2 regions of the Amycolatopsis sp. NPDC104587 genome follow, and region 1 is predicted to be linked to the other one. Evidence: riboswitches for the same ligand, from Rfam matches in the RefSeq annotation. Region 1 holds a riboswitch; the other holds the start of a gene.
What was found. Region 1 has a riboswitch for thiamine pyrophosphate ahead of thiC (phosphomethylpyrimidine synthase ThiC). Riboswitches for the same ligand answer to the same signal wherever they lie in the genome.
Positions count from the first base shown of each region.

Region 2: another riboswitch for thiamine pyrophosphate. It lies ahead of ACZ61C_RS45835 (thiamine ABC transporter substrate-binding protein); the one in region 1 lies ahead of thiC (phosphomethylpyrimidine synthase ThiC).

Region 1 covers NZ_JBVJNO010000001.1:370,267-375,401, reverse strand. Annotated here, with positions in the region: gene ACZ61C_RS01810 (glycoside hydrolase family 15 protein) at 14-2,179, opposite strand; gene ACZ61C_RS01805 (S1C family serine protease) at 2,380-3,291, shown strand; TPP riboswitch at 3,330-3,451, shown strand; gene thiC (phosphomethylpyrimidine synthase ThiC) at 3,445-5,082, shown strand; gene thiD (bifunctional hydroxymethylpyrimidine kinase/phosphomethylpyrimidine kinase) at 5,079-5,135, shown strand, end outside.
Region 2 covers NZ_JBVJNO010000024.1:67,875-73,009, forward strand. Annotated here, with positions in the region: gene ACZ61C_RS45830 (ABC transporter permease) at 1-1,254, opposite strand, end outside; gene ACZ61C_RS45835 (thiamine ABC transporter substrate-binding protein) at 1,365-2,414, opposite strand; TPP riboswitch at 2,437-2,544, opposite strand; gene ACZ61C_RS45840 (4a-hydroxytetrahydrobiopterin dehydratase) at 2,577-2,861, shown strand; gene ACZ61C_RS45845 (hypothetical protein) at 2,937-3,065, shown strand; gene ACZ61C_RS45850 (hypothetical protein) at 3,243-3,710, opposite strand; gene ACZ61C_RS45855 (ArsR family transcriptional regulator) at 3,710-4,297, opposite strand; gene ACZ61C_RS45860 (hypothetical protein) at 4,348-4,887, shown strand; gene ychF (redox-regulated ATPase YchF) at 4,900-5,135, opposite strand, start outside.

The sequences.
Region 1 (5,135 bases):
GGGCGCTCGGGACTCAGCAGCCGAGGAAGTGGCAGCGGACGACGCGAGGCGTCTCCAGGGTCGAGCCCGCCTTGACGTCCCACGCCAGCCGGACGTACTGCGCGTGCGTCCAGGCCAGCGGGGTCGCCGACGCGTTCGGCGTGCCCACCGGGAAGCCGGTCTGACCGGACGGCGGGTTCTCGTCCCACACCTGCTCCGGCATGGTCTCCGCCGAGCTGCTCACCCGGCCGAGGTCACGCAGCCGCCGCGCGGCCGACGCCGGGTCGCCGAGCGTCAGCTCGTACTCCCCGCGCTCCCCCGCCAGCAGCGGCCAGAGCCGGCCGAACGTCGTGCGGCTCTCCGCCGGGAACGTGTAGTCCCACGGTGAGCCGTCGGCCTGCTCGCCGTAACCGTCCTTCGTGTACCGGTGCCAGAACTGCCCGGTCGGCGTGGTGAACGCGATCTCCTTGTCGGTGACGCGGACGCTGTTGCGGATCACCGGGTCGTCGGCGCGGTAGATGCCCAGCCGGACGAGGTCGAGGAACCCGGCGTCGGTGACCGCCCGCTGGTCCATCGTGACGCTCGAGTTGCCGAGGTTGTACGTGGTCGGAGCGTTCGCGTCGGCGTCCTTGGTCAACCGGACGAAGTACGGGTCCTTCGACAGCGGCCCGTTCGTGGTGATCGTCTGCTTCGGCAGGTCGGCCTTGAACTTGTCGGCCGCGGCGAGGTAGCGGGCGGCGTCGGCCGAAGCGCCGTTGTGCGTGGCGAGGTCCGCCGCGCAGACGAGCCCGGCGATCACCGACGCGATCGTCGACGGCGACCACCCGTCCTGTTCCTCCCAGCGCTCCTGCTGAGTCCACGGTGACGCCTGACCGTTGGGTCCTTTGTAGGACAACAGGAACTCGGCCGCCTTGCGCACGCCGGGCCAGACGTCGGCGCGTCCGAGCTGCTGGGCCAGCACGATCGGGAAAGCGGTTTCGTCGAGCTGGACCGACGTCCAGTACGGCACGCCGTCGACCCGGCTGTTCTGCGGCATGTGCCCGTCGGCCTGCTGCTGCGTGCCGAACATGTAGGTCACCGCGCGGTTCGCGGCCGCGGTGTCGCCGCCGGCGGCGAGCCCGGTCGCGATCTGGTAGAGGTCCCGCGGCCAGACCAGGTGGTAGGTGCCGGACGGCGACCACTCGGGGTCGTTGTTGCCGAAGCGCCACGGCATGCTCGGCGACGCGATGAAAGCGCCCGGGTGGTGCTTGTCCTCGCTCGCGGCGAGCGTCAGCATCGACGCCTTGTAGAGGTCACGCTCGCTATCGGTCTTCAGCGACGACGGCGGTTTGCTGACGCCACGCAGGTACTGCTCCCAGCCGCGGTCGTAGGCGCGCGTGATGTCGCGGACGCCGCGTCGCTGCGACGCTTGCGCGCTGCCGAGCGCGTCGGACGCCTTCGCGCCCATGCCGAGCGCGAGGGTGACGTGCCGGTTCCGGACGCCGTCGGCGCTCGTCTGCCCGGTCAGCACGACGTTGCCCTTCGCGGCCGTGTCGTACGTCTTCAGCTTGAAGGTCGTCATGAGCTGCGCGGTGCCGTCGGAGTTGCCCGCGTAACCGACGCTGGTCTGCACGAAGGCGGGTTTCGCGGTGAGTGCGGCGGCGTTCGTGGCGTCGGACGCGGTGACGGCGTCGCCCTTACGCGCGGCCGAGTCGTCGGAGCCGTCGTTGGTCAGGTCCGGGTCGGCGACCGCGTAGAGCTGGTACGGCCGCCCGGTGAGCGACTGGAAGTCGACGTCCACCAGCACGGTCGTGGCGGCCGGGTCGGTGACGTAGGTCTTGCGCAGCCGCCAGCGGTGCTGGTCGTCGGTGATGGTCTGCTCGTAGGTCAGGCTGTCGTCGTCGGTCCGGCGGACCTGCTGCGACTTCTCCGCGTAGTCGAGGTCGGCGAAGCTGCGGCCGTCCGTGACGACGAAGTTCATCGACCGGACGCTGGGCGTCGACAGGTCCGGGTAGTAGACCTCGGACAGCTGCCCGCCCTGGAGCGTGAACCAGACGTTGCTCGACCGGTTGTGGGCGGTGCCGAAGCCGGTCTTGTTCGCGGGCAGCCAGCTCGGATGGGCGCCCGGGGCGCCGGGAGCCTCTCCCTGGGCCGCCGCGATCCCCGGGACCAGCCCGGTGACCAGCAGCCCGGCGAGGGCGCCGAACATGAGTTTGCGCATATCAACCCCACAGAAAGTCGCTTCTGCACCGTTACAGAAGCGCCTGGAAGTGTCTCGCCGATCCTTCACGGGCGCATGGTCCGATCCGGTGAACCACTGACCGTCACTGGTCCGGTCGGCGGTTCACGGACAGCGAACTCCCACCGGCCGGTTTCGAGCGCAGACTTGTAGTACCTGCAACGGTGTAATCGAGGTACTCCATGACTGAGGCGATGGACGCCTACTCGCGCGCGGTGAGCACGGTCGCCCGGACCGTCACCCCGCACGTCGCCGGGGTGCAGCTCGCGCGCGGCAGCGGCTCGGCCGTCGTCTTCGCCGAGGACGGCCACCTGCTCACCAACGCCCACGTCGTCGACAGCGGCCAAAAAGGCATCGCGACCTTCGCCGACGGCAGCGAAGTGCCGTTCGACGTCGTCGGCGCCGATCCGCTGTCCGATCTCGCCGTGCTGCGGGCGCGCGGCGAGACGCCGTCGGCCGCCGAGCTCGGGGACGCCGACCAGCTCGTCGTCGGGCAGCTCGTGGTGGCCATCGGCAGCCCGCTCGGCTTCTCCGGCACGGTCACCGCCGGGGTCGTGAGCGCGCTCGGCCGGGCCCTCCCGGTGCGCCACGGCCGCGCCGGGCGCGTGATCGAAGACGTCATCCAGACCGACGCCGCGCTCAACCCGGGCAACTCCGGTGGCGCGCTCGCCGACTCCGCCGGCCGGGTCGTCGGGATCAACACCGCCGTCGCCGGCGTCGGGCTCGGGCTCGCCGTGCCGATCAACACGACCACCCGCCGGATCATCGACACGCTCGTGGTCGAAGGCCGGGTGCGGCGGGCGTACCTCGGCGTCGTCGGAGTGCCCGCGCCGCTGCCGGACGACATCGCCGAGCGCACCGGCCAGACCGCCGGGCTGCGGGTGCGCGAAGTCGTCACGGGCGGGCCCGCCGCGCTGGCCGGGCTGCGCGCCGGCGACCTCGTGCTGACCGTCGGGCGCACCCGCGTCTCGGACGCGCAGGGCATCCAGCGGCAGCTGTTCGCGGAAGTGATCGGCACCGCACTGCCGATCACCGTGCTGCGCAACGGAGCCATGGTCGACGTCTACGCCACTCCGGCCGAGTTGGCCGGGTGACTTGAGTATCGCGCCCCGGCGTGGCATGGTCGGTGGCACAACACCAACGCGGGAGCTCGCGCCATGGCGGGCTGAGAGGGTGGCTGGGGTTCTCCCGGCGTCACCGACCGCATGAACCTGACCGGGTAATGCCGGCGTAGGGAGTGAAAGTCGTTGACGACGCTCGAAAACAATGCTGCCCTGAATGTCACGACCGGCCCGATCACGGGCTCGCACAAGGTGTACCACCAGACCGAATCCGGGCTTCGTGTCCCGGCCCGCCGCATCGACCTCTCGAACGGCGAACACTTCGACGTCTACGACACTTCCGGCCCCTACACGGATCCGGAAGCCACGATCGACGTCCACAGTGGACTGCACCGGCTGCGCGCCGGGTGGTCCGACGGCCGTGAGCACAACACTCAGCTCGGGTGGGCCAAACAGGGCGTGGTCACGCGGGAGATGGAGTACATCGCCGCCCGCGAAAGGGTTTCGCCGGAGTTCGTGCGCGACGAGGTCGCGCGCGGCCGCGCGGTGATCCCGGTCAACCGCCGCCACCCCGAGTCCGAGCCGATGATCATCGGCAAGAACTTCCTGGTGAAGATCAACGCAAACATGGGCAACTCGGCCGTCTGGTCGTCGGTCGAGGAGGAGGTCGACAAGATGGTGTGGGCGACCCGCTGGGGCGCCGACACGATCATGGACCTCTCCACCGGCAAGCGGATCCACGAGACGCGCGAGTGGATCATCCGCAACTCGCCGGTCCCGGTCGGCACCGTGCCGATCTACCAGGCGCTCGAAAAGGTCGACGGCGAGCCGGAAAAGCTGTCGTGGGAGGTCTACCGCGACACGATCGTCGAGCAGTGCGAGCAGGGTGTGGACTACGTCACGGTGCACGCCGGCGTGCTGCTGCGCTACATCCCGCTGACCGCGCGGCGCGTCACCGGGATCGTCAGCCGCGGCGGCTCGATCATGGCCGCGTGGTGCCTCGCGCACCACCAGGAGTCCTTTTTGTACACGCACTTCGAGGAGCTCTGCGAGCTCCTGCGGCAGTACGACGTCACGTTCTCCCTGGGCGACGGCTTGCGTCCGGGGTCGATCGCCGACGCCAACGACCGCGCGCAGTTCGCCGAGCTGGAAACCCTCGGCGAGCTGACGCACCTCGCGCGCTCGCACGACGTCCAGGTGATGATCGAGGGGCCCGGCCACGTGCCGATGCACAAGATCAAGGAGAACGTCGAGCTGGAGGAGAAGCTCTGCGGCGAAGCTCCGTTCTACACTCTCGGTCCACTCGCGACGGACATCGCTCCGGCGTACGACCACATCACCTCCGCCATCGGCGCGGCCCAGATCGGCTGGTACGGCACGGCGATGCTGTGTTACGTCACGCCGAAGGAGCACCTCGGCCTGCCGAACCGCGACGACGTCAAGACCGGCGTGATCACGTACAAGATCGCCGCGCACGCCGCCGACCTGGCCAAGGGGCACCAGTACGCGCAGGAGTGGGACGACGAGCTGTCCAAGGCCCGCTTCGAGTTCCGCTGGAACGACCAGTTCAACCTCTCGCTCGACCCTGACACCGCGCGCGCGTTCCACGACGAGACGCTGCCCGCCGAGCCGGCCAAGACGGCGCACTTCTGCTCGATGTGCGGCCCGAAGTTCTGCTCGATGCGGATCACGCAGGACGTCCGCAAGTACGCCGAGGAGCACGGTCTGTCCACTGTAGAGGCGATCGAGGCCGGGATGGCGTCGAAGTCGGCGGAGTTCACCGAGTCCGGTGGCCAGGTCTACCTGCCCGTGGTGCAGCCGTGACACCGCCCACCGCCCTCACCATCGCCGGCTCGGACTCCGGCGGTGGTGCGGGC
Region 2 (5,135 bases), on a different contig from region 1:
CGCGGCCTGCCGCAATCGGACATCAACCGAGCGCAGCACCGGCAGCACCATCCGCACGACCAGCGGGATGATCACCAGCGCCTGGGCGAGCGGCACCAGGTAGGGCGACGTCCGGAGGTCGCCGGGCAGCGCGTCGAGCGTCACCAGGTACCCGAACCCGACGGTCACCGCGGACACCCCGAGCGGCAGCATCAGCACGGCGTCCATGGTTTCGCCCAGCCCGCGCGCAGCCCTTGTCGGCGACCGCCGCAGCGCCACCAGCACCACGGACGCGAGCACCCCGACGACCATCGCGAGCAGCGTCGCGTCGACCGCCACCTTCAGCGAGTTCACCGCGGCGTCCCAGCCGGACACCTGCAGCGCGCCCTTCTCGCCAGTGCTGGTCAACGCTCGATAACCGGCGAAGCTCCAGCCATCGGAACCGGACACCGACTCGGCGAGCAGCGCGACGATCGGCGTCAGCACCAGAGCCAGGACGACCCCCGCGGCGCCGACGGCCCACCACTCGCCGCCGCGCGGGCGCCGCGCCTGGCCGGACCCGGTCCGGACGCCTTCCTTGCGACGTCGCGCGAGTCCGCCGAGGACAAGAGCGGCGACCACGGCGGCGAACTGGATCAGCGAAAGCGCCGCCGCGCCCGAGAGGTCCAGGAGGTCGACCGTCCGGAGGTAGATCTCGGTCTCCAGGGTCCGGTACTTCGCGCCGCCGAGGATCAACACCACCCCGAAACTGGTGGCGCAGAACAGGAACACCACGGCCGCAGCGGACGCGATCGCGGGCGCCAGCGCCGGCAGCGTCACCGAGCGGAACGCCCGCCACGGCGACGCGCCCAGCGCGCGAGCGGCGTCGGTCGTCCGCGAATCCAGCCGTGCCCACAGCCCGGCGACGGTCCGCGCGACGACGGCGACGTTGAAGAAGGCGTTGGCCAGCACGATCGGCAGCACCCCGCCGTCCGGCCAGAGCGCCCGGAACGCCAGCCCGACCACCACGGTCGGCAGCACGAACGGCACCAGCACCAGCGTCCGCGCGAGGCCGACGCCGGGCAGCTTCACCCGGGCCAGCACGAACGCCACGGGCAGCCCGGCCAGCACGGCGACCACCGTCGACGCGGCCGCGCTCGCGACCGTGAACCCGGCCAGCTGCCAGGTCCGCGGGTCGCCCAGGACCGCGTCGAGCCCGCCCGCGGCGAACCCGCGGCCGACGATCGCCAGCACCGGCCAGGCGAAGAACACGACCAGGAAGCCGATCGGGGCCAGGCCGAGCAGCGCCAGGCCGAGCCCTCGGGCCGTCCCTGATGGGGTTAGGACTGGTGGTTTTCGGGGGCTCCGGGTGGCGGAGCCCCCGGCCCGGGGCGGAGCCCCGGAGGTCACTGCACGAGCGTGCGCCATTCGCCGATCCACTTCTCGCGTCCGGCTTGGACCTGGTCCGCCGTCAGCGTCTGCGGCTTCTGCGGCAGCGGCGCGACCTGCGCCCAGCCCGCGGGCAGGTCGACCCCCTGGCGCGCGGGGTAGACGTACATGTTCGCGGCCACCGTCGCCTGGAACTGCTGCGACAGCAGGAAGTCGACGACCTTGCGCGCGCTCTCGGTCTGCTTGCCGTTCGCCAGCACCCCCGCGTACTCGACCTGCCGGTAACAGGTGTCGAGCAGCGCCTTGGTGCGCGGCTTCCCGTCGTCACCCACCTCGGCGGCCGGCGAGGACGCGTACGAAACGACGATCGGGCGCGGTCCCTTGCCGGACGAGCCGGAGAAGTCCTTGGTGTAGGCCTCTTCCCAGCCGCTGACGACCTTGAGGCCGTTGGCCTTCAGCTTGGTCCAGTAGTCCTTCCAGCCCGCCTCGCCGTACTTGGCGACCGTGCCGAGGAGGAACGCCAGCCCGGGCGAAGCGGTCGCCGGGTCCTCCGCGACCAGCAGGTCCTTGTACTTCGGGTCGGCGAGGTCGTCGTAGGTCTCCGGGGCCGCGATGCCCTTGCTCGTGAAGTAGTTCGTGTCGACGTTGACGCAGACGTCGCCGACGTCGACCGCGGAGAGCCGGTGCTCGGGGTCGACGGCGTAGCGCTGCGGCCCGCGGTCGGCCTCCGGGCTGGTGTAGGGCTCGAAGACGCCTTCGGCGAGCGCGCGCGAGGCGAAAGTCGAGTCGACGCCGTACGCGACGTCGCCGACCGGGTTGGCCTTGGTCAGCACGAGCTTGTTGGTCAGCGATCCGGCGTCACCCTGCTTGAGCACGGAGATCTTGATGCCCGACTGCTTCTGGAAGGCGTCGAGCACCTCCTGCGGGGCCAGGAAGGAGTCGTGCGTCACGAGGGTGACGGTGGGCGTCTGCTGCGTGCCACCGTCTCCGTCCGACAGCGAGCACGCCGCGGCGACGGCACTGACGGCGGCGACGGCCGTCGCGGCGCGAACAGCCCTGCGTTTCATCTACCCTCCTGCACTTTCACCGGACGAGGAGGAAGAGCCCTCCCTTCGCCGGCATGATCCGGTCAGGTGCGAACGGTCGCGGGGTGACCCGCCTCTCAGCCCGGCTGACCGGACTCCCGTGGCAACCGTGCAGCGTAGTCCAGGACGTACGACCATGGAGACATGACGGAAATCTTGAGCGACTCCGAAGCCGACGGACGACTGGGCGCCGGCTGGACCCGGTCCGGCGCGGTGATCTCCCGCGAGGTGGAGCTGGCGAGCTTCCCGCAGGCGATCGAGGTGGTGGACCGCGTCGCGGTCCTCGCCGAAGCGGCCGACCACCACCCGGACATCGACATCCGCTGGCGCACGCTGACGTTCCGCCTCTCGACCCACTCGGCGGGCGGCTTGACGGAGAAGGACTTCTCGCTGGCCTCCGAGATCGACTCGGTGCTTTCTTCGCTGTGACCTCGGTTACGCTGAGTGCACTTTCTGGCCGTTTCGACGTCTCTCGGTAAACAACTTTGCTAGGAGAGACGAGTCATGACACAGGCGATCGTGGTCGGCACGGCGGCATTCGCGACGATGGTGGCAGCGGCCGGCGGTGTGCTCTGGTTCACCGCCCGCGGCCGCCGTCACCCGGATGCCGGTGAAGTCGGTCACAGCCGCTAACGAACCGCAAGATCAGCGCGCTGAGCAGGGCGGAAGCATCGGATTCGGCCTTAGGAAGAGCCATGAACAGCACCGCCACCCTCACCGCCGCCCAGCGCGCCTGGATCAACGCTCTCGCCCCCGCGGTGGTGCTGATCGCCATCGCCCTGATGGGCCTGCTCGGCTGACCCACCGCCGTCAGTACCGCGGCATGTTCGGGATCGCCTTCTCGGCCACTTCGATGAGGGCCTCCACTTTCGGGACGTCGGCCGCCACGTCCTCCGCCGTCAGCGAAGGCGCCTCCGAGGATCGGTAGGCGACTTCGTTGCGGCGGGCCCGCATCCGGTTGAAGGGGCGCAGCACGTGCCCCAGCGGCGGGTCGAGCTGAGCGAGCACAGCCTCGTAGACGGTGACGTGCCCACCCCGGCTCGTCACGCGCAGGCCCTGGTTCTGCAGGACGGCGGCCAACGCACGCCGCGCACCGTCGTAAGCCAGCGTGTACGCGCCTTCCGGATCGGTTTCCTTCAGCCGCAGCGCCGAAGCCAGGTGCGTGCGCGCTCGGACGAGCTCGGCCTCGGCGGCCTCCCGCGACGCCGGAACGTGCTCGATCGCGCCGCGGGTGATGAACGCGTCGATCCGCTCACGTCCTTGGTTCCACTGGGGCATCAGGCCTCCTGGCCGAGGTTCACCGGGACCAGCGGACGTTCACGCACGCTGGTGACAAACGGATCCGCCGTCTCCGCGGCCCACGACTCGGGCGAGATCCGGTGCACGTTGACCTCGCGGTTCAGCTGCCGCGACACGCCTTCGGCCAGGTCGAAGAGTTCGTCCGGATCGGGCGACCCGACAACGAGGACGTCGACGTCACCGGGCGGCGGGCCGGGTTCACCGCGGTAGCGCGCCGCCCAGGAGCCGTAGATGAAGGCCTCGGTCACACCGGCCAGCCCGGACAGCGCCTCGGCGAGCAGCGGCATCGGCCCGAAGGTGACCGCGATGAGGTCGCTCAACGGCCGGTAGAGGGGGGTGTCGGTGCGGGCTTTGACCAGCCGGCTCCGCCCGACCCGCCGGGCCTCCAGGATCCCGCCCTCGACGAGCCGCTCGACCTCGCGCAGGGCGGCGGTGGGCGTGACACCACAGGCGTCGGCGAGCTCGGTGATGGTGTACTCGCGGTCCGGGTGCAGCAGGACGAGCGCAAGTAGCTCACCCTGCATGCGCGAACGCAACAGAGGCAGCAGGCTCGGCGACGCTTTCATTGGGCGCAGTTTATCCTGCGTCCAATGAAAATAACAACCAGTGATCGAGCGTGACGATGATCGTCGAAGTGGAACGGCACGGCCTCGTCGCGATCGGCGAAGGCGATCACTCCGCGGCCTACCAGGCCGCGGAGTGGCTGCGATCGTCCCGGGCGGCGATCGGCGCCCCGGCAAACCCCATCCGGATGCACGTCGAAGTTCTGCGACGGTTCGGCAGTCTTGCTCCGCGCGCTCTTGTCGGCGGACAGTTCGTGCCCGGCCAGGGCGACCGGACTCAGTCGGCCGTCGCCGTGGCGACCTTCGGCCTGTTCGACGCCGATGAGGAGCCGACCTGCCCGAGCGAGCTTTGGAAGGCACCGTTCACCGTCGGGCTGCCCGGTGAGTTCGCCCGCGCAGTGGCCGATGCGCTCGACGAAGGGCCAAGTCTCCCGGCGGGGACACTCACGATCGACCGTGCAGGCTTCGACCTGGTCAACTCGTCCGAAATGATCTTCGGGCAGGCGGCTTCCGCGCTGAAGACCGCCATGGTCGCCCGAATTTCGGGCCAGGATGCCGACGCCGCGACCCGGACGCTCGTCAGCACCTGGTGACTCACGCAGCGCCTATACGTTGAAGCGGAACTCCACCACGTCACCATCGGCCATGACGTAGTCCTTGCCCTCCATGCGGACCTTGCCCGCCGCGCGGGCCGCCGCCATCGAGCCTGCCGCCATCAGGTCGTCGTACGAGACGATCTCCGCCTTGATGAAGCCGCGCTCGAAGTCCGTGTGGATCACGCCCGCCGCCTGGGGGGCCGTTGCGCCCTGGGGGATCGTCCAGGCTCGGGACTCCTTGGGGC